Regions from separate parts of the Mesorhizobium sp. M3A.F.Ca.ET.080.04.2.1 genome, predicted to be linked through region 2. Evidence: riboswitches for the same ligand, from Rfam matches in the RefSeq annotation. Region 2 holds a riboswitch; each other region holds the start of a gene.
The links. A riboswitch is a leader RNA that binds a small molecule or an ion and turns the genes downstream of it on or off. The one in region 2 is predicted to bind cobalamin.
Positions count from the first base shown of each region.

Region 1: it holds a riboswitch for cobalamin, as region 2 does, so the genes downstream of both, bluB (5,6-dimethylbenzimidazole synthase) here and EJ074_RS26935 (CbtB domain-containing protein) in region 2, are expected to answer to the same signal.
Region 3: it holds a riboswitch for cobalamin, as region 2 does, so the genes downstream of both, EJ074_RS04760 (ABC transporter ATP-binding protein) here and EJ074_RS26935 (CbtB domain-containing protein) in region 2, are expected to answer to the same signal.

Region 1 covers NZ_CP034451.1:1,837,116-1,845,022, reverse strand. Annotated here, with positions in the region: gene aroC (chorismate synthase) at 1-13, shown strand, start outside; gene ribB (3,4-dihydroxy-2-butanone-4-phosphate synthase) at 90-1,190, shown strand; gene EJ074_RS09015 (hypothetical protein) at 1,389-2,369, shown strand; gene bluB (5,6-dimethylbenzimidazole synthase) at 2,384-3,121, opposite strand; cobalamin riboswitch at 3,163-3,343, opposite strand; gene EJ074_RS09005 (histone deacetylase family protein) at 3,460-4,386, shown strand; gene EJ074_RS09000 (exodeoxyribonuclease VII small subunit) at 4,390-4,641, shown strand; gene EJ074_RS08995 (DUF2277 domain-containing protein) at 4,667-4,933, shown strand; gene EJ074_RS08990 (pirin family protein) at 4,942-5,862, shown strand; gene dxs (1-deoxy-D-xylulose-5-phosphate synthase) at 6,125-7,907, shown strand, end outside.
Region 2 covers NZ_CP034451.1:5,648,518-5,656,424, forward strand. Annotated here, with positions in the region: gene mgtE (magnesium transporter) at 1-323, shown strand, start outside; gene EJ074_RS26915 (MerR family DNA-binding transcriptional regulator) at 508-894, shown strand; gene EJ074_RS26920 (isoprenylcysteine carboxylmethyltransferase family protein) at 920-1,390, opposite strand; gene EJ074_RS26925 (DUF1624 domain-containing protein) at 1,387-2,391, opposite strand; gene EJ074_RS26930 (gamma-glutamylcyclotransferase) at 2,548-3,234, shown strand; cobalamin riboswitch at 3,306-3,505, shown strand; gene EJ074_RS26935 (CbtB domain-containing protein) at 3,542-3,721, shown strand; gene EJ074_RS26940 (CbtA family protein) at 3,737-4,528, shown strand; gene cobU (bifunctional adenosylcobinamide kinase/adenosylcobinamide-phosphate guanylyltransferase) at 4,521-5,042, shown strand; gene cobO (cob(I)yrinic acid a,c-diamide adenosyltransferase) at 5,044-5,673, shown strand; gene cbiB (adenosylcobinamide-phosphate synthase CbiB) at 5,670-6,659, opposite strand; gene cobD (threonine-phosphate decarboxylase CobD) at 6,658-7,710, shown strand; gene EJ074_RS26965 (tyrosine phosphatase family protein) at 7,707-7,907, shown strand, end outside.
Region 3 covers NZ_CP034451.1:1,026,669-1,034,575, forward strand. Annotated here, with positions in the region: gene EJ074_RS04745 (phosphatidate cytidylyltransferase) at 1-9, shown strand, start outside; gene EJ074_RS04750 (iron ABC transporter permease) at 18-1,004, opposite strand; gene EJ074_RS04755 (ABC transporter substrate-binding protein) at 1,086-2,033, opposite strand; gene EJ074_RS04760 (ABC transporter ATP-binding protein) at 2,063-2,848, opposite strand; cobalamin riboswitch at 3,034-3,238, opposite strand; gene EJ074_RS04765 (efflux RND transporter periplasmic adaptor subunit) at 3,484-4,623, shown strand; gene EJ074_RS04770 (FAD-dependent monooxygenase) at 4,626-6,194, shown strand; gene EJ074_RS04775 (efflux RND transporter permease subunit) at 6,311-7,907, shown strand, end outside.

The DNA.
Region 1 (7,907 bases), 2.4 Mb from region 2:
CAGTAGGGAATAGGCAGTAGGCCGCCCGAACAGCCTTTTTCTTTCCCTACTGCCTACTGCCTATTTCCTGCGAGCGAAGCGAGCACCTTATGCCCTACGACCAGAAGAAGATCGTCGAAGCGATCCGCGCCTTCGAGCGCGGCGAGATCGTCGTCGTCATGGACGATGACGGGCGCGAGAACGAGGGCGACCTGATCGTTGCCGCCGTCCACTGCACGCCGGAAAAGATGGCCTTCATTGTCCGCAACACCTCCGGCATCGTCTGCACGCCGATGCCGCGCGAAGAGGCGCGGCGGCTGAACCTGGCGCCGATGGTGGCCGACAATGATTCCGCCCACACAACCGCCTTCACCGTCAGCGTCGATTTCAAGCACGGCACGACCACCGGCATCTCCGCCGACGACCGCACCCTCACGGTGCGCAACCTTGCCAACGGCAATGTCGGCGCCTCCGATTTCGTCCGTCCCGGTCACATCTTCCCGCTGATCGCGCGCGAGGGCGGTGTCTTGATGCGTTCGGGCCATACCGAAGCGGCGGTCGATCTGTGCAAGCTCGCCGGCCTGCCGCCGATCGGGGTCATCTCCGAACTGGTCAATGACGACGGCACCGTCAAGCGCGGCCCCGAGGTGCAGGCTTTCGCCGAGGAGCACGGCCTGAAGCAGATCTCGGTCGCCGATCTCATCGCCTATCGCCAGCGCAAGGAAACGCTGGTCGAGCGCGTCGCCTGTTCCGACATCGACACGCCCGGCGGCAAGGCGCAGGTCTTCACCTACACGCTTCCCTGGGATTCCATGCACCACGTCGCGGTTGTCTTCGGCGACATCCGCGATGGCGAGGACGTTCCGGTGCGCCTGCATTCGGAAGATGTCGTCACCGATGTCTTCGGCACCAGCCACCGGCTGGACGGCATCATGAAGGCGATGGGCGAGCGCAAGCGCGGCGTCATCGTCTATCTGCGCGAAGGCTCGGTCGGCGTCGCTCACCAGGAGCGCAAGCGGCCGGCGAGCGGCGAACGCGAGGACCACGAGGAGGCGCGCCGCCGCGAGAACGAGTGGCGCGAGATCGGCCTCGGTGCGCAGATCCTCAAGGATCTCGGCATTTCGTCGATCAACCTGATCGCCTCGCGCGAGCGCCACTATGTCGGTCTCGAGGGCTTTGGGATTCACATCGCCAAGACCGAAATCCTGTAGGTGCGATTCAGGGTGACGCTTGCGGCTCCCGAGCGGTAGCTCGAAGCCTGCTCAAGCGGGCCCTGGTCACACCACTGGCTAACCATACCGTCGAGTTTGTGCACCGGTTTTGGCAGCCGCGAGCCGCAGCCACAATTGACAAACGTGCGGGTGAGAGCATCCTCCTCGGCCATTCTCTGAGGCGGGAGAGTCGGGGTCATGTGGGACTTCAGCGTCGGCAGGTCGGTGTCCATCATGATGAGGACCTGGCCGTTCATTGCCTTTCGAATGATCGTCTATTTCGGCATCACGGTGGCCTACATCATGGCGACCGGAACCGGCGCCAGCGTCGGCTACGGGGTCGGCCACATCTCCACCGATCCCGACGGACCGATGTCGTTTGCCCTATGGGGCGGGGTTGTCGGCTTCGGCGTCGTTTCGATCGCGGTCTACTGGATCCGCGAATACATCCTCTACGTCCTCAAGGCCGGCCACATCGCCGTGATCGTCCACCTGATCGACGGCCACGACGTGCCCGACGGCCAAGGCCAGATCGCCTATGCGCGTGAGGTGGTGACCAAGCGCTTTGCCGAAGCCAACATCCTTTTCGTCGTCGACCAACTGGTGAAAGGCGCGATCCGCGCCATTTCCGGCCTGGTCGGCGGCATCGCCGCCTTCCTGCCCATTCCGGGACTCAGTGGCGTGGTCAGCTTCATCAACACCGTCATCCGCCTGTCGCTGACCTATGTCGACGAGATCATCCTCGGCTACAATATCCGCATCAATTCGAACACGCCTTTCGAGACCGCCAGGCAAGGGGTCGTGCTCTACGCGCAGAACGGCAAGCACATGGTCAAGAACGCCGTCTGGCTGGCGGTGATCATGTGGGGCGTGTCCTTCGTCATCTTCCTTTTGATGCTGGCGCCGGCCGGTGCCATCCTGTGGGTCATGCCCGGTCAGCTTGCCGGTTGGGCCTTCGTGCTGGCCATCGTCTTTGCTTGGGCTTTCAAGGCGGCCTTCATCGAGCCCTTCGCCATCGCCTCGCTGATGCAGGTCTATTTCGCCGCCATCGAGGGCCAGGCTCCCAATCCCGAATGGGACCGGCGCCTGGCCGACACCTCGTCGAAATTCAGGGAGCTTCGCGACAAGGCGCTCAATTCCTTCGGCGGCTCGCGCTGGGATGCGCCCCGGGCGGCTTGATAGCAGCCGCCTGATCAGGGCTTCGGCCGGTCGCCGACACCGAGGCTGGCGATCGCCGATTTGAGCGGTGCCTCGCCGGCGCCGCAAAACGTCTCGCTCATCACCAGTTCGGGCAAGGGCAGGCGCTTGCCCCAGCCATGTGCTTCCAGATCCGGCTTCGGCGCGAATGCCGAGACGCGGCCGACGCACAGATAGGCGATCGGCGTGACATGGTCGGGGATCGACAGCAGCCGCTTCAGCGCTTCGGTCTCGATAATGCTGACCCAGCCGACGCCGACGCCTTCGGCGCGCGCCGCCAGCCAGAAGTTCTGCACCGCGCAGACGGTGCTGTAGAGATCCATCTCCGGATTGTGCCAGCGCCCGAGCGGCGAGTTCTGCGAGCGCTGCCGGTCGCAGGTGATGCAGAGATTGAGCGCGCTTTCGCAGATGCCTTCGAGCTTCAGCTTGCGGTAGAGCGCCTGCCGCTCCGCCTCGATGGCCGGCAATTCCTGCTCGCGCGCCGCCAAAAACAGGTCGCGCACCTGGCGGCGCCGTTCGGCATCGCGGATGACGATGAAGTTCCACGGCTGCATGTAGCCGACCGACGGCGCGTGATGGGCGGCCGTCAGCAGCCGCGCCAGCACGCTGTCGTCGAGATCGTCGGCGACGAAATGGCTTCGCACGTCGCGCCGGGTGAACATCGCCCGGTAGACCGCCTCGCGCGCCAATTGGTCAAAGTCATCGCCGCCGCCGGCGGCCGCTCCTGCCTGCATCGCTTTTCCCCTTGCGACAGCAGTCCTGCGCCTGACCAAGCGCAAGACCATGTCTGCCAGGCCGGTCTTCTGGCTCGGGATCGTCCCGCGTCCGGCGCCTTCCCGTCATCGACAGTGGCTTTTGCCGGCGCGGTCCCCCTCACAGCGTTGGGCACGCCACGGAGTTCAACCGTGTTCCCGATTCTCCCGCGCGTTGCGGGCACCAGGCAGCGGCACGACCTTACCGTGAGGCGGGCGCCGCGCCAATGCCGTCAGCGACACTATCGGGCGCGAATTTTCCCCAGCCATTCGGCGCTGAAACATGGTCATCCGGGCTGCGGGTGCCTAGATTAGGCGCCATGACAACCCGTCTCTACACCCATCCGGTATTTCTGGAACACCTTACGCCACCCGGTCACCCCGAGCGGCCCGACCGTTTGCGCGCCATCGAGCGTGTGCTGGATGATGAGTCATTTTCGGCTCTGGATCGCGTCAAGGCGCCGGAAGCCGATGAGGCGACCCTTCTCTATGCCCACCCGGAGGATTTCGTTGCCCGCGTCCGCGCCGCCATTCCCGAGAGCGGCATCGTCTCGATCGACGCCGACACCAGCGCCAGCCCGAAGAGCTGGCAGGCCGCGGTGACGGCGATCGGCGCCGCCAATGCGGCCGTCGACGACGTCTTCGACGGCCGCGCCAGCAATGTCTTCGTTGCTGCGCGGCCGCCCGGCCATCATGCCGAGAAGACCACCGCGATGGGCTTTTGCCTGTTCAACACCGCGGCGATCGCGGCCCGCTACGCGCAGAAGAAGCACCAGGCCGAGCGCGTCGCCATCGTCGACTGGGACGTGCACCATGGCAACGGCACGCAGGACATTTTCTGGGACGATCCGTCGGTGCTCTATTGTTCGACCCACCAGATGCCGCTTTATCCGGGCACTGGCGCAAAGAGCGAGACCGGCGCCGGCAACATCGTCAATGCGCCGCTGGCGCCCCGCACCGGCAGCGAACTGTTCCGCGACGCCTTCCTGTCGCGCGTGCTGCCGTCGATCGACGCCTTCGCGCCCGACCTGATCATCATTTCCGCCGGTTTCGATGCGCACCATCGCGATCCGCTGGCCGAGATCAACCTGACCGAGGATGATTTCGACTGGGCGACCGGGCAACTGATGGAGCGCGCCGGGCGCCACAGCGGCAATCGGCTCGTCAGCCTGCTGGAGGGCGGCTACGATCTTCAGGGATTGGCATTTTCGGTCGCCGCCCATGTCGGGCGGCTGATGAAGGGATAGGATATGGCTGGCGAAGGCAATGAGGACGTCAAGGCGATGAGCTTCGAACAGGCGCTCGACGCACTGGAGAAGATCGTCGATGATCTGGAGCGCGGCGACGTCCCGCTCGACCAGTCGATCCGCATCTACGAGCGCGGCGAGGCGTTGAAGGCGCATTGCGATCGTCTGCTGAAGGCGGCCGAGGACAAGGTCGAGAAGATCAGGCTGTCACGCGACGGCAAGCCAGTCGGAACGGAGCCGCTGGACGCCGAGTAGGTAAAAACGGGCAAGGAGTTCACGCATGTGCCGCAACATCAAGACCCTGTTCAACTTCGAGCCGCCGGCGACCGACGACGAAGTCCATGACGCGGCGTTGCAGTTCGTGCGCAAGCTGAGCGGTTCGACCAAACCGTCAAAGCGAAACGAGCATGCCTTCAACCATGCCGTCGAAGCGATTGCCGCAGCGGCGCGTGAATTGCTCGATTCCATGGAGACCACCCAGCATCCGCGCAATCGCGAGGAAGAGGCTGCCAAGGCGAAGGCCAGGTCAGCACTCCGCTTCGCCTGAGCCATCGCATGAGCTTCTTCCCGGCCAACGATCCTGAACCCGGCGATGCCTTCGCCTGCGATCGTATCGAGTTGATGGTCGTCCCCAACGCCAAGGACATCGGCGGCTTCGAGGTTCGCCGCGCCCTGCCGACGGCAAAGCGCCGGCTGGTCGGGCCGTTCATCTTCTTCGACCGCATGGGACCGGCAATCCTGAGGGCAGGGCAGGCGCTCGACGTGCGCCCGCACCCGCATATCGGGCTGTCAACCGTCACCTATCTGTTCGATGGCAGGATCAGGCATCGCGACTCGCTCGGCACTGAAATGGTGATCGCGCCCGGCGACGTGAACCTGATGACCGCCGGGCGCGGCATCGTCCATTCCGAGCGCACCCCGGAGGAACTGCGCGGCGCGCCGATGTCGATCTCCGGCCTGCAGACCTGGCTGGCGCTTCCCGATGGCAAGGAGGAGGTCGCTCCGATCTTCGAGAACACGGCGGTGATCCGCCTGCCGAAGATCGATGCCGAAGGGATCAGCGGCCGTGTCGTCATCGGCGAATTGTCCGGGCTGCGATCGCCCGTCACGACCGCCTCCGACACGCTCTATGCCGATCTGCGGCTGGCGCCGGGCGCCAGCGTGAAAATTCCCCCCGACGCCGAGGAACGTGCCATCTACACGCTGGAAGGCGAGGTCGCGATTTCCCGCGACCGCTTCCCCGCGGAACGGCTGCTGGTCTTCAAACCGGGCGACGAGATCGTCGTTTCGTCCGAGCGGGGGGCGCATTTCATGCTGTTCGGCGGAGCCTCGCTCGGCTCCAGGCGTTATATCTGGTGGAACTTCGTTTCGTCTTCGAAAGAACGCATCGAGCAGGCAAAAGAAGAATGGAAGACAGGCCGCTTCGATATCGTTCCCGGCGATGAGGAAGAGTTCATTCCGCTGCCGGAAAGCTGAACCGCGTCACTGACACGCATTTACATTCGTCTGCCGGCGGCATATTTCGCGCATGATCAAGGCGCATATTTGTGAAGGTTGAGCAATTCCAGGAAAAGTGCGAAACGGTTTTCCGTCCGGAATTGCGTGGAAGAAAGAGCAATTCCAGGAAAAGTGTGAAACGGTTTTGCGTCCGGAATTGCGTGGAACAAAGACACAGAGCGGTCCCGTGAAACGGTTAACCTCTCTGACGCAAGGTTAAGATCTTACAGGCCGCTCCGCAGTGAACCAGAAACCCGAAACCCCGCTTCTCGACCAAGTCCGCATCCCGGCGGATTTGCGGGCGCTTGACGAAAGCGCGCTGCCGCAGCTGGCGACGGAACTGCGCGCCGAGCTGATTGATGCCGTTTCGCATACCGGCGGCCATCTTGGCGCCGGCCTCGGCGTGGTCGAGCTGACGGTCGCCCTGCATTATGTCTTCAACACGCCGCAAGACCGGCTGATCTGGGACGTCGGCCACCAGGCTTATCCGCACAAGATCCTGACCGGCCGCCGCGACCGCATCCGCACGCTGCGCCAGGAGGGCGGGCTCTCCGGCTTCACCCGGCGAGCAGAGAGCGAATACGACCCGTTTGGTGCCGCGCATTCCTCGACCTCGATTTCTGCCGGTCTCGGCATGGCGATGGGCCGCGATTTGTCGGGCGGCCGTAACAATGTCATCGCCGTCATCGGCGACGGCGCGATGTCGGCCGGCATGGCCTATGAGGCTCTGAACAATGCCGGCGCGCTCGACGCCCGCCTGATCGTCATCCTCAACGACAACGACATGTCGATCGCCCCGCCGACCGGTGCGATGAGCGCTTATCTGGCCAGGCTCGCCTCGGGCAAGGCCTATCTCGGCCTGCGCGATTTCGGCAAGAAATTGTCGTCCTATCTCGGTAAGCGCGCAGATCGCGCCATCACGCGCGCCGTCGAGCATGCGCGCGGCTACGTCACCGGCGGCACGCTGTTCGAGGAGATGGGCTTCTACCACATCGGTCCGATCGACGGGCACAATCTCGAGCACCTGATCCCGGTGCTGAAGAACGTGCGCGACAATGCCGATGGTCCGGTGCTGATCCATGTCGTGACGCAGAAGGGCAAGGGCTACGCGCCGGCCGAAGCCGCCGCCGACAAGTACCACGGCGTCAACAAGTTCGACGTCATCACCGGCGCGCAGGCCAAGGCGCCGGCCAACGCGCCAAGCTACACCAAGGTGTTCGCCGAGAGCCTGATCCAGGAGGCGCGCGAGGACGACCGCATCGTGGCGATTACCGCCGCCATGCCGAGCGGCACCGGCCTCGACCTCTTTGGCGAGGTGTTCCCGGCCAGGACCTTCGATGTCGGCATCGCCGAGCAGCATGCGGTGACCTTCGCCGCCGGTCTCGCCACCGAGGGCTACAAGCCCTTCGCCGCCATCTATTCGACCTTCCTGCAGCGCGCCTACGACCAGGTCGTGCATGACGTGGCGATCCAGAAATTGCCGGTGCGCTTCCCGATCGACCGCGCCGGCTTCGTCGGCGCCGACGGCGCCACCCATTGCGGCGCCTTCGACACGACCTTCCTGGCCTCGCTGCCCGGCTTCGTCGTCATGGCCGCCGCCGACGAGGCGGAATTGCGCCACATGGTGCGCACCGCCGCTTCCTACGACGAAGGCCCGATCGCCTTCCGCTATCCGCGCGGCAATGGCGTCGGCGTCGACATGCCGGAGCGCGGCTCGGTGCTCGAGATCGGCAAGGGGCGCATCCTGAAGGAGGGCACCAAGGTGGCGCTTCTCTCCTTCGGCACGCGGCTGCAGGATTGTATGCTCGCCGCCGAGGAACTCGGCGCGGCGGGTCTTTCGACCACGGTCGCCGATGCCCGTTTCGCCAAGCCTCTGGACGAGGATCTCATCCGCCGTCTCGCGCGCTCGCATGAGGTTCTGGTGACGGTGGAGGAGGGTGCGATCGGCGGCTTCGCCAGCCAGGTGCTGCATTTCCTCGCCCATGAAGGGCTGCTGGAAAACGGCCTCAAGGTGCGCCCGCTGA
Region 2 (7,907 bases):
GAGACCTCGACATCTACAACGCCGCCCGCATCATACGACGCGAGTTGGGGGTGGGTTTCATCAACGGCATCGTCTTTGCCGTGCTGATCGGCATGGTCGCCGGGACCTGGTTCCACGATGCCAATCTGGGCGGGATCATCGCCGCCGCGATGATCATCAACATGTTCGCGGCAGCGCTGGCAGGAATCCTCATTCCGCTGGTGCTCGATCGTTTCAAGATCGATCCGGCGGTGGCCTCCGCCGTGTTCGTCACCACCGTAACCGACTGCGTCGGCTTCTTCGCTTTTCTCGGGCTCGCCACATGGTGGTTCCGCGTTCCATGAGGCTGCCGAGGTTCAGGCGATGCCGATGCAAACTCCTCGGCTCGTCCGTCAATTGACTTTTACGTAAATGCCGTGCGAGGCTGATTTGGGGTCGTCTGCCGATTCCGGCATATGATGGGGTTGATCGGAGGGAAAGGCGACGCTCTTGCGCGGCGATGCCTGGACGTTGGGCGTGGGAGCGAGAATGCGGGAATATTATACGATCACCGAGCTGACGCGCGAGTTCGACGTGTCGACTCGCACGCTGCGATTCTATGAGGACGAAGGGCTGGTGCAGCCGATCAGACGCGGCCGCACCCGGCTGTTTCGCCCGTCGGACCGCCATCTCATCCGTCAGATCATGCGCGGAAAGCGCCTCGGCTTCTCGATCGCCGAGATCCGCGAAATCATCCAGATGTACAAGGAGCCTCCCGGCGAGGTCGGCCAGCTCAAGCTGATGATCAAGCGCATCGAAGAGAAACGAGAAGACCTTAGGCAGAAGCGGCGCGATCTCGAGGAAACGCTGGCGGAGCTCGATCAGGCGGAGGAATCGTGTGTCGAGCGACTGGCCGAACTTGGGGTGAACACTTGACCGTTCACGGGAGCGCGGCCCCCGCTCAAATCCACCGCCTCACTCGCTTGGCATAGTCGCGGTATTTCTTGCCGAATTTGGCCGCCAAGATTTTTTCCTCCTTCTCGATCGCCATCTTCTGCGTGGCGAAGGCGGCGAGGAAGGCGAAGAGCAGGAACCAGGCGATGCCGGTGATGAAGGCCACACCGATCAAGAGCAGGGTGTTGGCGAGATACATCGGATTGCGGGTGATGCCGAAGGGACCTGACGTAACCAGATGGGCAGGCTCGGCATTGGGATCGAACGTGGTTCTCGCCCGCAACATGACGCGGATCGCCGTGATCCAAAGCGCAACGACCCCCAGCAGGGCGACCCAGCCGGCGGCAAACAGGATCTCGCCCAAGATGTCGCCGATCCAGGGCAGGGGATAAAGCAAACCGAGCAGGATGCTAAGCACGATCGCCACGACATAGATCACAGGCGGCCAGGGAATGATGCCGTGCTTGGCTCCGTTCATTCTTGTCCTCCCTCCGTCTGGCTTTCCGTCGCCGAGGTGCAGGTGCTGGCGAGATCGGCAAGATGCGATTTCCAGATATCGGTCTGATCGTTGCTGTAGAGCTTGTCCAGTGATCCTTCGCTCTTCAACGCGCCCAGCATGCAGCCACAATAGCTGGAACAGAACTTGGTGTCCTGCTGTTGCTGCTCGCAGGATACCTGGCAAGCGCTCAGGAAACCCGCTTCCTTGTCCTGCGGGGGCGCGGGCATGATCTGCGACAATATCCAGACAGACCCGAACAGCAGCGGTTGGTGGATAAGATAGAAGGCCAGACTGTGACGGCCGATGAAGATGAGCGGATTGGCCCAGCGGCCAGGCATCCAGGCGCCCAGCCGAGCGAGAAGACCGGAGGCCGATGCGAACCTGGCCACGCAGATGCCGGCAAGCACCGCGCCAAACCAGGGGAGCACCGGGACATAATCGTTGGAGCGCGGGTTGGTCGCCGACAGCCCAACCCACCACAGTGCCGGATGGTCGAAGAATTCGGACCGCAGATAATAGGGCGCCGCGATCACGGCCGCAGCGACGATCGCCGTCAGCAACGGCGGCAGCCGCAGAAACGCAAGGCCGAGCAGGCTCGCCAGCGCGATCTCGTGGAGTATCCCGAAGAAGATGAAGCCGTCCGGCGTAGCGACATAGGTGACAGCCGAGATGGCGATCGCCGACGCGGCGACCATGGCGAAACGCTTCCAGAAGCCCGGCCAGCGGATCTGGCGGCCATGGGCGAGGAACAGACTGACGCCGACCAGGAACAGGAAGGTCGAGGCGATGCAGCGCGCATAAATCTTCCACCAGCCGAAAGCGGTCAGGCCAGGTGTGGTGTAGCCGAAGTTTTCGAGATCCCAGGTGAAGTGGTAACTCGCCATCGCGATCAGCGCGATGCCGCGCAGTATGTCGATGGCGATGATGCGACTGTGTTTCGGCTTGTCCTGAACGGCTTCGTTCGTCGTTTGAAGGCTCATGATCTCGCAGTCCGATTCAGTCGTCCCAACGACTATCACGGTTAGGGCCGACAACAGAGGGCGAATGGCTGCTCTCCCGCATTGTGGCGTCTGCTCGGGGCCCTTAAGCTCGCGCCGTCAGTGCCGGCGCGATGCCGGCGGCCCAAGGTGCATCGAATGTCCGCAAGAATGATGTCTCTGACCGAAGAACTGGTTGCCCGTTGTTTTCGGGTCGTCGAAGACAGTGGCCCCGACCCAAATGCCGCGCATCTCGATGACGCCGACTACGAAGCGATGCTCGATGCATTGGAGGTTGAACTCCCCGCCGCCGAGCCGCTCTGGCTGTTCGGCTACGGATCGCTGATCTGGAAGCCTGAGATCGACCATGTCGAGGAACGGGTCGCAGTGGCGCGCGGCTGGCACCGTTCCTTCTGTATGAACATGACACGCTGGCGCGGCACCAGAGAGAGCCCGGGCTTGATGATGGCGCTAGATCGCGGCGGGCAATGCAAGGGCGTCGCCTTCCGGCTGAGCGACGGTGATCGCCGTCAGCAGCTGAACAAGCTGCTTAGGCGCGAGGTGACGCTCAAGCCGACAAGCTACCATCCGCGCCTGCTCAGCTTGGCCAGCGGCAGCGGTCCATTTCGGGCCCTGGGCTTCGTGATCAACCGCAAGGGCACCACCTATACCGGCGTGCTCAGCGAAGGCGAGGTGGTCAGAAGGCTTGCGACCTCCTGCGGCCACTGGGGTTCAGGCGCCGACTATCTCTACAACACCGTCAGGAATCTCGAAGCCCGAGGCATTCACGATGCTCACCTGTGGCGGCTGCAGCAGCTCGTCGCTGCCAGAATCGCCGGCTCCTAGCACACCGAGCCGTGCCGCAATCACGCTCCAGCGTGGCGGAATTTGGTTTGCCGGGGGAGACGATTCTGCCTATAGTCGCCGATGTCGTCGGTTCCGTTTTTGGAGCCAAGAGGGAATGCGGTGAGGGTGGACTTCCTGCCCAAAGCCGTGGCTGCCCCCGCAACTGTGTGCGGTAGTCCTGCCCCATAGACCACTGAGGATTTGCCTCGGGAAGGTGGGGAAGGGCGTGGATCCGCGAGCCAGGAGACCTGCCGGCGACAAGAAAGTTGACTTCTATGCCCTCGGGTGGAGGGCGAAAGGACAAGACATGAATACCGCTTCCTTTTCCCTCGGCGCTTCCGTCTCCTCGCAGTCGCGCTTCATGCAACTGGCGATGGCCGCGCTGCTCGGCATTTTCGTCGTCGGCTTCGTCGGCTTCTCGCATATCGATGCGGTCCACAACGCTGCCCACGACTATCGTCACTCGATGGCTTTTCCCTGCCACTGACGAGGGTTTGACATCATGAATCTGTTTCGCAACGTCGTGTTCATCGCGGCGATCGCCGGGCTCGTGGCGGGTGTGGTTCTCGCCTGCATGCAGGCCTATGCCACCGTTCCGTTGATCCTCAAAGCGGAAGTGTATGAAAAGGCGGGCGAGGGTCATCACCATGACCACGCGACCAACGACAACCCTGTGGGCGCAGCCGCTCCAGCCGCCGGCAGCGCGATGAGCAGCGCAGCCCCGGCGCCCGCCGAGGCAGTTGCCCCAGCCGAGGAGGAGGGCTGGGCGCCGGCCGACGGCTTCGAGCGATTCGCCTTCAATGTCGTCGCCAATATCGTCACCGGCATCGGCTTCGCGCTGATCCTGGTCGCAGTCTCGGAATTTGCGGGCGGCATCGGCAACTGGCGCCAGGGCGTGTTCTGGGGCCTAGCTGGCTTTGCCGTGTTCACACTGGCGCCTGGCCTCGGCCTGCCGCCCGAACTCCCGGCAATGCCGGCGGCCGAACTGCTGCCGAGGCAGATCTGGTGGGTTTCGACAGTCATCGCGACTGCGGCCGGGCTCGGTCTGATTGCCTTCCGCAAGTCGCTGCCGCTGGCCATTCTTGGCGTGGCGCTGATCGTGGCACCTCACATTATTGGCGCGCCGCAGCCGGAAAGCTTCGAGACCGCGATTCCCGAAGGATTGCATCACCAGTTCGTTGTCGCCGTGACGCTCACCGATCTGGTGTTCTGGCTGGTTCTGGGCGCGGTTGTCGGCGTGGTGCGCGGACGCTTCACCGGCACCGCGACCAGCTTGCGCGACAGCTTTGCCTGATCGCGCCGAAGGTCGCCTGACCTTCATCGTAGGCGGTGCGCGCTCGGGCAAGAGCGCGCATGCCGAGACCCTGGTGACGGCAAGCCCGTCGCCCTGGGCCTATATCGCCACAGCGCAAACCTATGACGACGAGATGCGCGAGCGGATCGCGCTGCATCGCGCGCGACGCGGCGAAGGCTGGGTCACCATCGACGCGCCGCTCGATCTGGCGGGCGCAATCGAGGCCTTGCCCGATCACCAGCCGGTGCTGATCGACTGCCTGACATTGTGGCTGACCAATCATATGCTGGCGGACCATGACATCGATGCAGAGTGCCGACGGCTCTCGGATGTGCTGTCGCGCCCGCGCGGACCGTGGTCCGTGGTCTCGAACGAAGTCGGGCTCGGCATCGTGCCGGACAATGCGCTCGCGCGCCGGTTCCGCGACGCCGCCGGACGCCTCAACCAGCAAGTCGCAGCCGTCGCCGACAGCGTGCTGATGATGGTGGCGGGGCTGCCGCTCAAGGTGAAGTGACATGGCCGAGATCGACGACAAGACCATCGACGACAGGGACGCCGAACGCCATCGCGCCAAGATGGCCAAGCGCAAGGCGGTGCAGGATGCCGAGGTGGCCGGCAAGACGATCGAGAAGGGACTGCTGATCATCAACACCGGACCCGGCAAGGGCAAGACCACGGCTGCCTTCGGCCTGGCGCTGAGGATGCTCGGCTATGGCAAGCGTGTCGGCGTCGTCCAATTCATCAAGGGCAAATGGCACACCGGCGAAAAGGATGCTTTCGCCGCCTTCGGCGACCAGGTCGTGTGGCATGCGATGGGTGAGGGGTTCACGTGGGAAACGCAGGACCTGAAGCGCGACATCGCCGCGGCGGAGGCTGCCTGGACCAAGGCCCTGCAACTGATGGCGGATCCTTCGATCAGCCTCGTCGTCCTCGACGAGCTCAACATCGCACTGCGCTACGACTATCTCGATCTGGAGAAAGTGGTCGCGGCGCTGAAAGCGCGCCGCGAGGACCTGCATGTCGTCGTCACCGGCCGCAACGCCAAGCCGCTGCTGGTGGAGGCGGCCGACCTGGTCACCGAGATGGGGCTGACCAAGCACCATTTCACGGCGGGGGTTAAGGCGCAGCAGGGAATCGAGTTTTAGCCGCTGATCAGAATGGTCAGATAGATCACGATCGCCGACAAGACGCCGAACAGCGCAATCAGCAGCCGGTCGGCGATGCGATAGAGTCTTAGCGCCATGCGGATGTCGGTGCTCTCGGCTTCGCGGCGGCCGCCTTCGCCCATGAAGGCATCCTCGACAATCACGCCTGCGTAGCTGCGCGGTCCGGCGAGCGCCAGGTCCAAGGCGCCGGCCATGGCGGCTTCCGGCCAGCCGGCATTGGGGGAGCGGTGCTTCTTCGCGTCGCGCTGCATCACATGCCAGGCATTGCGTGGATCGGCGCCCTTGACGAGGAAGGCCGCCAGCACGATGAGCAGGCCGGTCAGCCGCGAGGCCGGCAGATTGATCAGGTCGTCGAAGCGGGCGGCCGCCCGGCCAAACGCCTCGTGGCGCGGCGTGCGGTGGCCGATCATCGAATCGGCGGTGTTGGCGGCCTTGTAGGCGGCGCCGCCTGCCAGCCCGCCGACGCCGGTCCAGATGGCCGGCGCGACGATGCCGTCGGAGAAATTCTCGGCCAGGCTTTCGATCGCGGCGCGGGCGACGCCTGCCTTGTCGAGCTTTTCGGGATCGCGGCCGACGATGCGCGAAACGGCGATGCGGCCAAGCGTCAGACCGCCCGTTTCGAGTGCATCGGCAACGTCCTCGACATGCTGGGCGAGGCTCTTCTGTGAAAGAAGCGAGGAGCCGAGTATGGCTGCGGCGACCAGCCCAGAGGGAAAGATCAGCCAGAGCAGGATATGCAGCGTCAGCCCGATGGCTGCCGGCACCAGCACGATGACCAGCAATGCCTGGACGCCGCGGCGACGACGCAATTCGTCGGAATCGGTGGCGCGGTTGAGGCTGCGATCAAGAAAGGATATCAGCCTGCCGATCCAGGTTACGGGATGACCGATGGCGCGGAACAGCCAGTCCGGATAACCAAGGGCGAGTTCAACGGCAAGTGACAGGAAGGCGATCAGGATCGACATGAAACTTCTTGCAGGGATTGCGGCGGTGGATCATGGCGGCAGCCTCGGTCGGGCGAGGGCGCTCTTTCCTCACGCACCGCTGCCTTTCGTCGATCTTTCGACAGGTATCAATCCGCACTCCTATCCGCTTTTCGATCTGCCCGCCACCGCCCTGTCTCGATTGCCCGAAGCAGGACAACTGCGCGAATTGGCCGAAATTGCGGCCGCCGCTTACGGCGCGCCGTCGGTGGAGCAGGTCGTGGCTGCGCCAGGCACGCAGGTTCTCTTGCCGCGCGTCGCTTCGCTGGTGAAGCCGGGCAAGGCGCTGGTGCTCGGCCCGACCTATGCCGAACATGCCAGAGCCGCCGCGATCGCTGGTCACGCGGTGGGCGAAGTGAATGATTTCGAGGCGCTGGCGCAAGCCGACCTCGCCGCGCTGGTCAACCCCAACAACCCGGACGGCCGTATCGTCGAGCGGGATCGACTGCTCGATCTTGCCGCGCGGCTGCGCAGCAAGGGCGGCCTCCTGGTCGTCGACGAAGCCTTCATGGATGTCGGCCCGACGGAGCACAGCATTGCCGGGGACGCGCGTGAGAGCGGCATCGTGGTGCTGCGCTCCTTCGGGAAGTTCTTCGGCCTTGCCGGGGTGAGGCTGGGCTTTGCGATTGCGGATCGGCTGACGGCCGAGCGGCTGGACGCGCAGTTCGGCCCGTGGGCTGTTGCCGGACCGGCGCTCGAATACGGCATCCGCGCGTTGGCAGACACGGAATGGCAAACAGCCATGCGACAACGCCTGGCATCCGATGCCCACCGCATCGACGCGCTGCTCGGTCGATTCGGAGTTCCGGTCGCTGGCGGCACCAGTTTGTTCCGTTATCTATCGTTCCCTCACGCTCCAGGCCTGTTTTCGGCACTTGGCGAGCGCGGCATCCTGCTTCGTCATTTTGCCGAGCGGCCACAAGTCCTCCGGGCTGGCCTGCCGGCCGGCGAAGAGGAATGGCAACGGCTCGAAAGCGCGCTTGCCGCCTGGGCCGCGCAGCGCGAGGATGGGCCGAAGGAGATCGCGCGATGATCCATGTCTGTCCCCTGTCGAAGATCGAAGAGACCGTGGCGAGGACCGGGGCCGAGCGGCTGCTGTCGCTGCTTGCCGCGGGGACCGAGGTTACCCGCCCGGCCTCTATCCTGGCGGAAAACCACCTGCATCTGGTCATGCATGACATCGCTGTCGCCCAGGAGGGCATGACCATGCCGGGCGAGGAGCATGTGCGC
Region 3 (7,907 bases), 1.5 Mb from region 2:
ACGGTTTGATCCGCCGGCTAGATCCGCCTGCGCATCAGGAGCGTGACGACGAAGAAGGCGCCGAGCGAGCTGGTGATGATGCCGATCGGCAATTCCTGCGGCGGCAGCAGCGTGCGGGCGAGCAGATCGCTGGCCAGCAGCAGGATCGCGCCGAACAGCGCGCAGACTGCAATCAGCGGCCGATGCAGCGGACCAGCCAGCGGCCGGCCGAGATGCGGGATCATCAGCCCGACGAAGCCGATGACACCGGCGACCGCGACGAGGATGGCAGTGGCCAAGGCGGCGACAAGGAACGTCGTCCGGCGCATGCGCGCCACCGGCACGCCGAGGCTTTCGGCAGCGCTTTCGCCGGCGAGGAAGGCGTCCAAGCGGCGGTGGTTCCAGAGGCCGTAGGCGAGGATGATTCCGGCGCCCAGCGCCGCCAGCCCGATATTGTCCCAGCGGGCAAGCCCAAGCCCGCCCATGGTCCAGAACAGCACCGAATGGGCGGCGCGCTGGTCGCCGGCGAAGACGAGATAGTTGGTAAGCGCGGTGAACATGAAGGATACGGCGAGCCCGGCAAGGATCAGCCGCTCGGGGCCCTGCCCCCTCACCCGTGAGACCAGGAGCAGCACGATTGTCGCCGCCAATATGCCGCCGGTGAACGCCGCCACCGGCAAGGTCCATATTCCAAACCTGTCGCCGAAGGCGGTGATGACCGAAACGGCGCCGGCAGCGGCGCCGGAGGAGAGGCCGAACAGGAACGGATCGGCTAGGTCGTTGCGGCTGACGGTCTGCAGCAGCGCACCGACGGCGCCAAGGCCGGCGCCGACCGCGATCGCCAGCAGGGTGCGCGGCAGCCTGAGGTCGACGACGATGCTGCCCACGGGTCCGGGAACGGCGGGGCCATCCAGCCCGGCGGTATGCGCCAGCGCGCCGAGGACCTCGCGCAAAGGTATCAATGTCGAGCCATAGGCGATCGACAGCAGGGCGAGCGCGACCAGGAGAGCCGCGCCCAGGGCTATCGACAAGACGAACGATCGGTGGTGTAGATTCACGTCGTCAGGCGATCCGTCAACAATAACACTCCCAGCTCAGCTCAAGACCTAAAACGCTTCCGGATGCATGGCCCTGGCGATCTTGCCGATCGCTTCGATATTGGCGGGACCGGGCGTCAGCTCGGCGTAGCGCAGTGCCACGAAGCGCTCGTTCTTGACGGCGTCGGTCTCTTTCATCGCTGGATGGGCCTTGAGGAAATCGAGCAGTTTCTTGTAGCCGCCGCCGTCCTGGTAATCGAGCAGGATGAGGAATTGCGGATTGCGCGAGGCGACCGTCTCCCAGTCGGTGTTGCCCCAGCTCGTCTCCATGTCGGCCATGATGTTCTCGCCGCCGGCGGCTGCGATCATGGCATTCGGGATGGCGAACCTGCCGGCGGTGAAAGGCTTGTCCTCGCCGGAATCATAGAGGAAGACGCGGGTGCCCTTGGCGTTGCCAATTTTCGCCGTGATGTCGGCGAGCTCGGCCTTCCAGCCAGCGACGAGCTTTTGAGCATCGGCCTCCTTGCCGAAGATCTTGCCCAGCTTCTCGACGTCGCCATAGAGCAGGTCCATCGAGGCGGCAGGTCGGTCCTTGTCGAGGTGGACGCAGCTTTCGGTCAGCACCAGCGTCTTGATGCCGTGCGGGGCGAGTGTGTCCGGCGTTACCTCGCCGCCCGGCTTCATGCCGTAGTACCAGCCGGCGAAGAAGAAATCGGGCTGCACGGCGATCAGATTCTCGAGCGTCGGATATTTCGGCGCGAGTTCCGGGATCGAGCCCTGCGCGGCCTTGAACTCCGGCCCGACCTTGTACCAGCCGGTGATGCCGGTGAGACCGACGATCGAGGACTGCAGCTTCAGCGCGAAGGCCATCTCGGCCATGTTGAGGTCGTGAATGACGGCACGCTTTGGCGGCGCCTCGAAGGTCAGCGGCTTGCCGCAGCTGTCGATGGTGACCGGAAAAGCGAAGGCCGGCGAGGCGGCGAGCAAAAAGGCAAACGACAGCGCGATGCGTTTCAAGGGACAGGTGCTCCTTTGTTTGGACAGGTTCAGGATGGCGAGGATGCGCCGTTGGCAAGGTCGAAGACGGTGAGCTCGCGGTCTTCTGTCGGATGCGGCAGACGCAGCACATCGATGCCGAAGACCTGGCGCACGAGCTGGGCGTCAAGCGCCTCGCGCGGCGGCGCCAGCGCATGCAGCCGGGCATTGTTCATCACCGCCACCGTGGTGGCGAAGGGCGCCACCAGCGACAGGTCGTGCAGCACGGCAACGACGGTCATGCCGAAGTCCGCGACAAGGTCGAGAAGGTCGCCGCGGGCGCGCGGATCGAGATGGTTGGTCGGTTCGTCGAGGAACAGGATTTTTGGCTCCTGCGCCATGGCACGGGCGAGTTGCGCACGTTCCCGTTCGCCACCGGACAGCGAGCCGATCGTGCGGCAAAGCAGCGGCAAGAGTCCGGTCCGGCGCAGCGCATCCACGACGATATCGCGATCCTCGCGCTTGCGCCTGATGCCGATATGCGGGACGCGGCCAAGCTCGACATAGTCGATGAGAGTAACCCGCGGATCAGGCTGGTCGGCCTGGCCGACGACGGCCATGCTGAGTGCACGCTCGCCCTGCGTGATCCTATCCAGCCGGCGTCCGGCCAGGCGCACCTCGCCGCTGGCCGGCCGCAGAGCACCACACAGCATGCGCAAGAGCGTGGTTTTGCCGGCACCGTTAGGCCCGACGATGGCCAGCCGTTCGCCCGGAGTGAGCGACAGGCTGACGCCATCGACCAGGAGCTTGCCGCCTGCCACGGCCGTCAGGCTGCGAGCTTCGAGAAGCTCAGTCATGGAGCTTCTCCCGAACGGCTTTTCGAATCAGGCCGGCTGATCCGAGCAAATAGCTTCGGCAGGGCGCGCACTCGTGGCGATCGATGGAGCCGTCCAACATTCCGTCACTCTCCAAATGGCGACGGAAGGATGCTGGACGGCCGGCTGACAGACCGGCGCCGCGTCTCCTCCCGGCACACCCCGTCCGGTCAACTCGTGTCGATGGCAGGTCTCCTGGCTCGCGGGTCGCCGCGCCATCCGCCTTCCCAGCCTTGTCGGCCAGTGGTTTTCAGATGGAGCTCGCCGCTCACAGTTGCGGGGGCAGCCACGGCATCGACCCGAGGCGGATCTCACCGTGTTCCCTTTTCACCCTTCGCCTTGCGGCTCGGGACCATGACGCAGCCATCCTAGGTCGCCCGCGCACGAGTCGCAACTGGCTTCCGTGCAATCTCGCCGGCTTGCGAAAATCCCGATTTCCGGCACTGCCTCAGCCAAACATCGGAAAAACTTCAGAAAGCGTTCGGGATTTCGCGGGCCCGAAAACGCAAAAAGATCGGGCTGGCGAAAGACCGGCCAAAACGCCGATCGCTCCCAGCCAACATTTTCCGGTCGCAGCATCCTCCCGGCGCGACCGCAACCTTGGTCACGGAGACAACATGATTGCCGCACTTTTCCATAACAGGCCGCTGAGGCGCCGCCTTGTCGCCGGCTCGATCGCCATCCTCGCCTGCGGCGCCGCCATGGTTTGGCACGGCGCACGCAGCGAGGCCTCGAACGCAAAGCCCGCCGCGCCGGAGATGAAACTGGTCAAGGCCATGGCGGTCGCCCCGACCCGCAGCGCCGACACCCGCACGGCCGTCGGTGAGATACGGCCGCGGCTCGAAAGCGACCTCGGCTTCCGCGTATCCGGCAAGCTGCTCGAACGCATCGCCGAGATCGGCTCGACGGTGAAGAAGGGTGAGGTGCTCGCCCGCATCGAAGACCAGGATTATCGCAACCGGCTCGCCAGCGCCGAGGCCGATGTCGCGGCGGCGCAAGCCGTGCTCGTCGAAGCAAGCGCCGCCGAGGTCCGCATCGGCGCGCTGCTCGCCAAAGGGTTCACCACGCGCGCCACTTACGACGCGACGCTGAAGAATTTGCGCTCGGCGCAGGCCAAGCTCAAATCGGCGAACATCGCCTTCGAGATGGCCAAGGACCAGGTCGCCTATACCGAACTGCATGCTGAATTCGACGGCATCGTCACCGCCACCGGTGCCGAGGCCGGACAGTCGGTCGCTGTCGGCCAGATGGTGGTGCGCGTTGCCGATCCGAGCGGGCGCGACGCGGTGTTCTCGATCGCGGAAGCCGCCTTCGCCAACACGCCCGACACGAAGCGGCCACCGCAGGTCACTGTCTCGCTGCTCAGCAATCCGGCGATCACCGCGATCGGCACCGTCCGCGAGATCGCGCCGATGGCCGATGCCGCGACCCGCACTTTCCAGGTCAAGGTTTCGCTCGAGAACGCTCCGCAAGAAATGCGCTTCGGTGCCAGCGTTTCCGGCCGCGCCGAGGTGGCCGGCACGCCGGTCGTGGTGCTGCCGGGCAGCGCGCTGTTCGACAAGGACGGCAAGCCGGCCGTCTGGGTGGTCACCGCCGCGTCGGGGGTGGAACTGAGGCCCATCACCGTCGCTCGCTACGAGACCGATCGGGTCGTCGTCAGCGACGGGCTTGGCCAGGGCGATGTGGTCGTCACCGCCGGCGTAAACCGGCTGCGGGAACACGAAAAAGTTCGTATCGTTGAGGGAGAAGGACAATGACCATGTCCAAGACAAAGGTCCTCATCGCCGGCGCCGGCCCGACCGGGCTGACGCTCGCACTTTGGCTGACCAGGCTCGGCGTGCCGGTGCGCATCTTCGACAAGGCGGCGGCTCCCGGCGAAACGTCGCGGGCGCTGGCCGTCCAGGCGCGCACGCTGGAGTTCCATCGCCAGATCGGCATCGTCGAGGATGTCCTTGCCGAGGGCGTTAGACTGGAGCAGCTAACGATACACACGCCGTCCGGCGTCGCCGCGAGGCTGCCGCTCTCCGATTTCGGCCGCGGCATCAGTCCTTATTCCTTCGCCTTCGCGCTGCCGCAGCATATCCACGAGCGCGTGCTGATCACGCATCTGGAGCGTGCCGGCGTCGAGGTCGAGCGCGGCACGGAGCTCGTCGCCTTCCAGGACAAGGGCGAAGCGGTCATCGCGACCCTTTTGCGGAACGGCAAGACCGAGACCGTGAGCGCCGCCTATCTCGCCGGTTGCGACGGCTCCCGCAGTGCCGTGCGCCATGGGCTGAACATCGGCTTCCCCGGCGGCACGTACGAGCAGTCCTTCTACGTCGCCGACGTCAAAGGCAGCGGCGAGATCACCCGCAACGGCATGGACACGACGATCAGCACCTATGGTTTCGCGATCGTCATGCCGGTCCGGCAGTCCGGCTCGGCGAGGCTGATCGGCATCGTGCCGAAGGCACATGAGGCCGACGAGACGATCACCTTCGAGGCGATCCGTGCAGACATCGAGCGCGACACCGGCGTCAAGGTCCATGAAGTCAACTGGTTCTCGACGTACCGCGTCCACCACCGGGTCGCGGAACGCTTCCGCGTCGGCCGCGTCTTCCTGGTCGGCGATGCCGGCCACATCCACAGCCCGGCCGGCGGCCAGGGCATGAACACCGGCATGGGCGACGCGGTGAACCTCGCCTGGAAGCTCGCCGCGGTCGTGCAGGGGCGAGCCGATCCGCGCCTGCTCTACAGCTACGAGCCGGAACGCATCGCCTTTGCGAAGAAGCTGATCGAGAGCACCGATACCGCTTTCCGGTTCATCACCAGCCGCTCGCGGCTGATCGGGCTGTTCCGGCGCTATCTGATGCCGAAGTTCCTGAACGCGCTGCTCCACACATCGTTCGGCTCGCGCGCCTTCTTCGGCTTGATCTCGCAGGCAGCGATCCAGTATCGCGCCGGGCCGATCAGCTCGGGCACGGCAGGCAAGGTGAGCGGCGGGGATCGCCTGCCTTATGTCGTCCACGGCAGCAGCGACAATTTCCAGCCGCTGCGGTCGCTGGATTGGCAGGTCCATGTCTATGGCGAGGTCAATGCCGAGTTCCGGGCGATGCTGGCATCGACCGGGATCCCGGTCCACGCGTTCGCATGGTCGGAGGCGGCCGGGAAAGCCGGCCTGCAGCGCGACGCCGCCTATCTGGTGCGGCCGGACGGCCATGTCGGACTCGCCTCGCCAGTTCAAGAAGCAGCCAGCTTCCAGCGCTATCTCGCCAGCCTCGCCATCAGGCCGCGGCTAGCCGAGCGGGCGCCCTACCGCGTGCCGGGTACGATGCACAGCCTGGCCTGAACTTCCACGGCTCCCGCCCGAGGGCGGGTGCCGACCGAACCCAACCGTCAGTTGTTTTCGCCAGCCGGCAGCCGCCGGCGGAACGCGCTTTTGTGCGCCTGAGAAGGAACCGCATCATGACCAGCTTCAATCTTTCCGAATGGGCGCTGCGCCACCGGAGCTTCGTCGTCTATCTGATGATCGCGGCGGCGCTTGCCGGGCTCTACGCCTATGGCGGCCTCGGCCGCGAGGAGGACCCGCCTTTCACCATCAAGACCATGGTGGTGAAGACGATGTGGCCCGGCGCCACCACCAGCGACACGGTGGAGCAGATCACGGATCGCATCGAGAAGAAGCTCGAGGAGCTGCCCGACCTCGACTACGTCAAGAGCTATACCAAGCCTGGCGAGTCGGTCGTCTTCGTTAATTTGAAGGACACGGTCGCGGGCGACCAGGTGCAGCCGCTTTGGTACCAGGTGCGCAAGAAGCTCGACGACATCAAGCCGACCTTGCCGTCCGGCGTCCAGGGGCCGTTCTACAATGACGAGTTCGGCGACACCTATTCGCTGATCTATGCGCTCACCTCCGACGGCCTCAGCCATCGCGAGCTGAAGGACCTGGCCAGCAGCCTGCGCGCCGGACTGCTCACCGTGAAGGACGTCGCCAAGGTCGACCTGGTCGGCCAGCAGGACGAGAAGATCTATCTCGAATTCTCGACTCAGAAGGTGGCGGCGCTCGGCCTCGACGTCGGCACGCTGTCGCAGGCGCTGCAGGCGCAGAACGCGCTGACCCCGAGCGGCACGGTCGATGCCGGACCCGAGCGCATCGCCATCCGCGTTTCCGGCAGCTTCACCTCCGAGGAGAGCCTGAAGGCGATCAACTTCTACGCCAACGGCCACTATTTCCGGCTGGGCGACGTCGCCGAGGTCAAGCGCGCCTATTCCGACCCGCCGCAACCGATGTTCCGCTTCAACGGCAAGCCGGCGGTCGGCATCGCCATTTCGATGACCTCGGGCGGCGACGCGCTGGCGCTGGGCGAGAACGTCAAGGAAAAGATGCATGAGATGGAGGCCGAACTGCCGCTCGGCGCCGAACTCGGCCTGGTCGCCGACCAGTCGCATGTGGTCGAGGAATCCGTCGGCGAGTTCACCAAGAGCCTCGGCGAGGCGATCGCCATCGTGCTCGCCGTCTCGCTGCTGGCGCTTGGCTGGCGGCCCGGCGTCGTGGTGGCAGTCGCCATCCCGCTGGTGCTGGCGATCACCTTTGTCACCATGGAGTATTTCGGCATCTCGCTGCAGCGCATCTCGCTCGGCGCGCTGATCATCGCGCTCGGCCTGCTGGTCGACGATGCCATGATCGCGGTCGAGATGATGATCTCGCGCATGGAGGAAGGCTACGACAAGATCTCGGCAGCCACCTACGCCTATACGTCCACCGCCTTCCCGATGCTCACCGGCACGGTGGTGACGATCGCCGGCTTCGTGCCGGTCGGCTTCGCCAAGAGTGGCGCCGGGGAATACTGCTTCTCGCTGTTCGCCGTCGTTGCCATCGCGCTGGTCGTCTCCTGGGTGGTGGCGGTGCTGTTCACGCCGCTCACCGGCGTCTTCCTTCTGCCGGACCGCATCAAGGGCCATGGTGGCAGCCATCAGCCCTCGCGCATTGCCCGCGGCTTCCAGGCGCTGCTCGAGACGGCGATGCGGGCGAAGTGGCTGGTGCTGTCGGCAACCGCCGGGC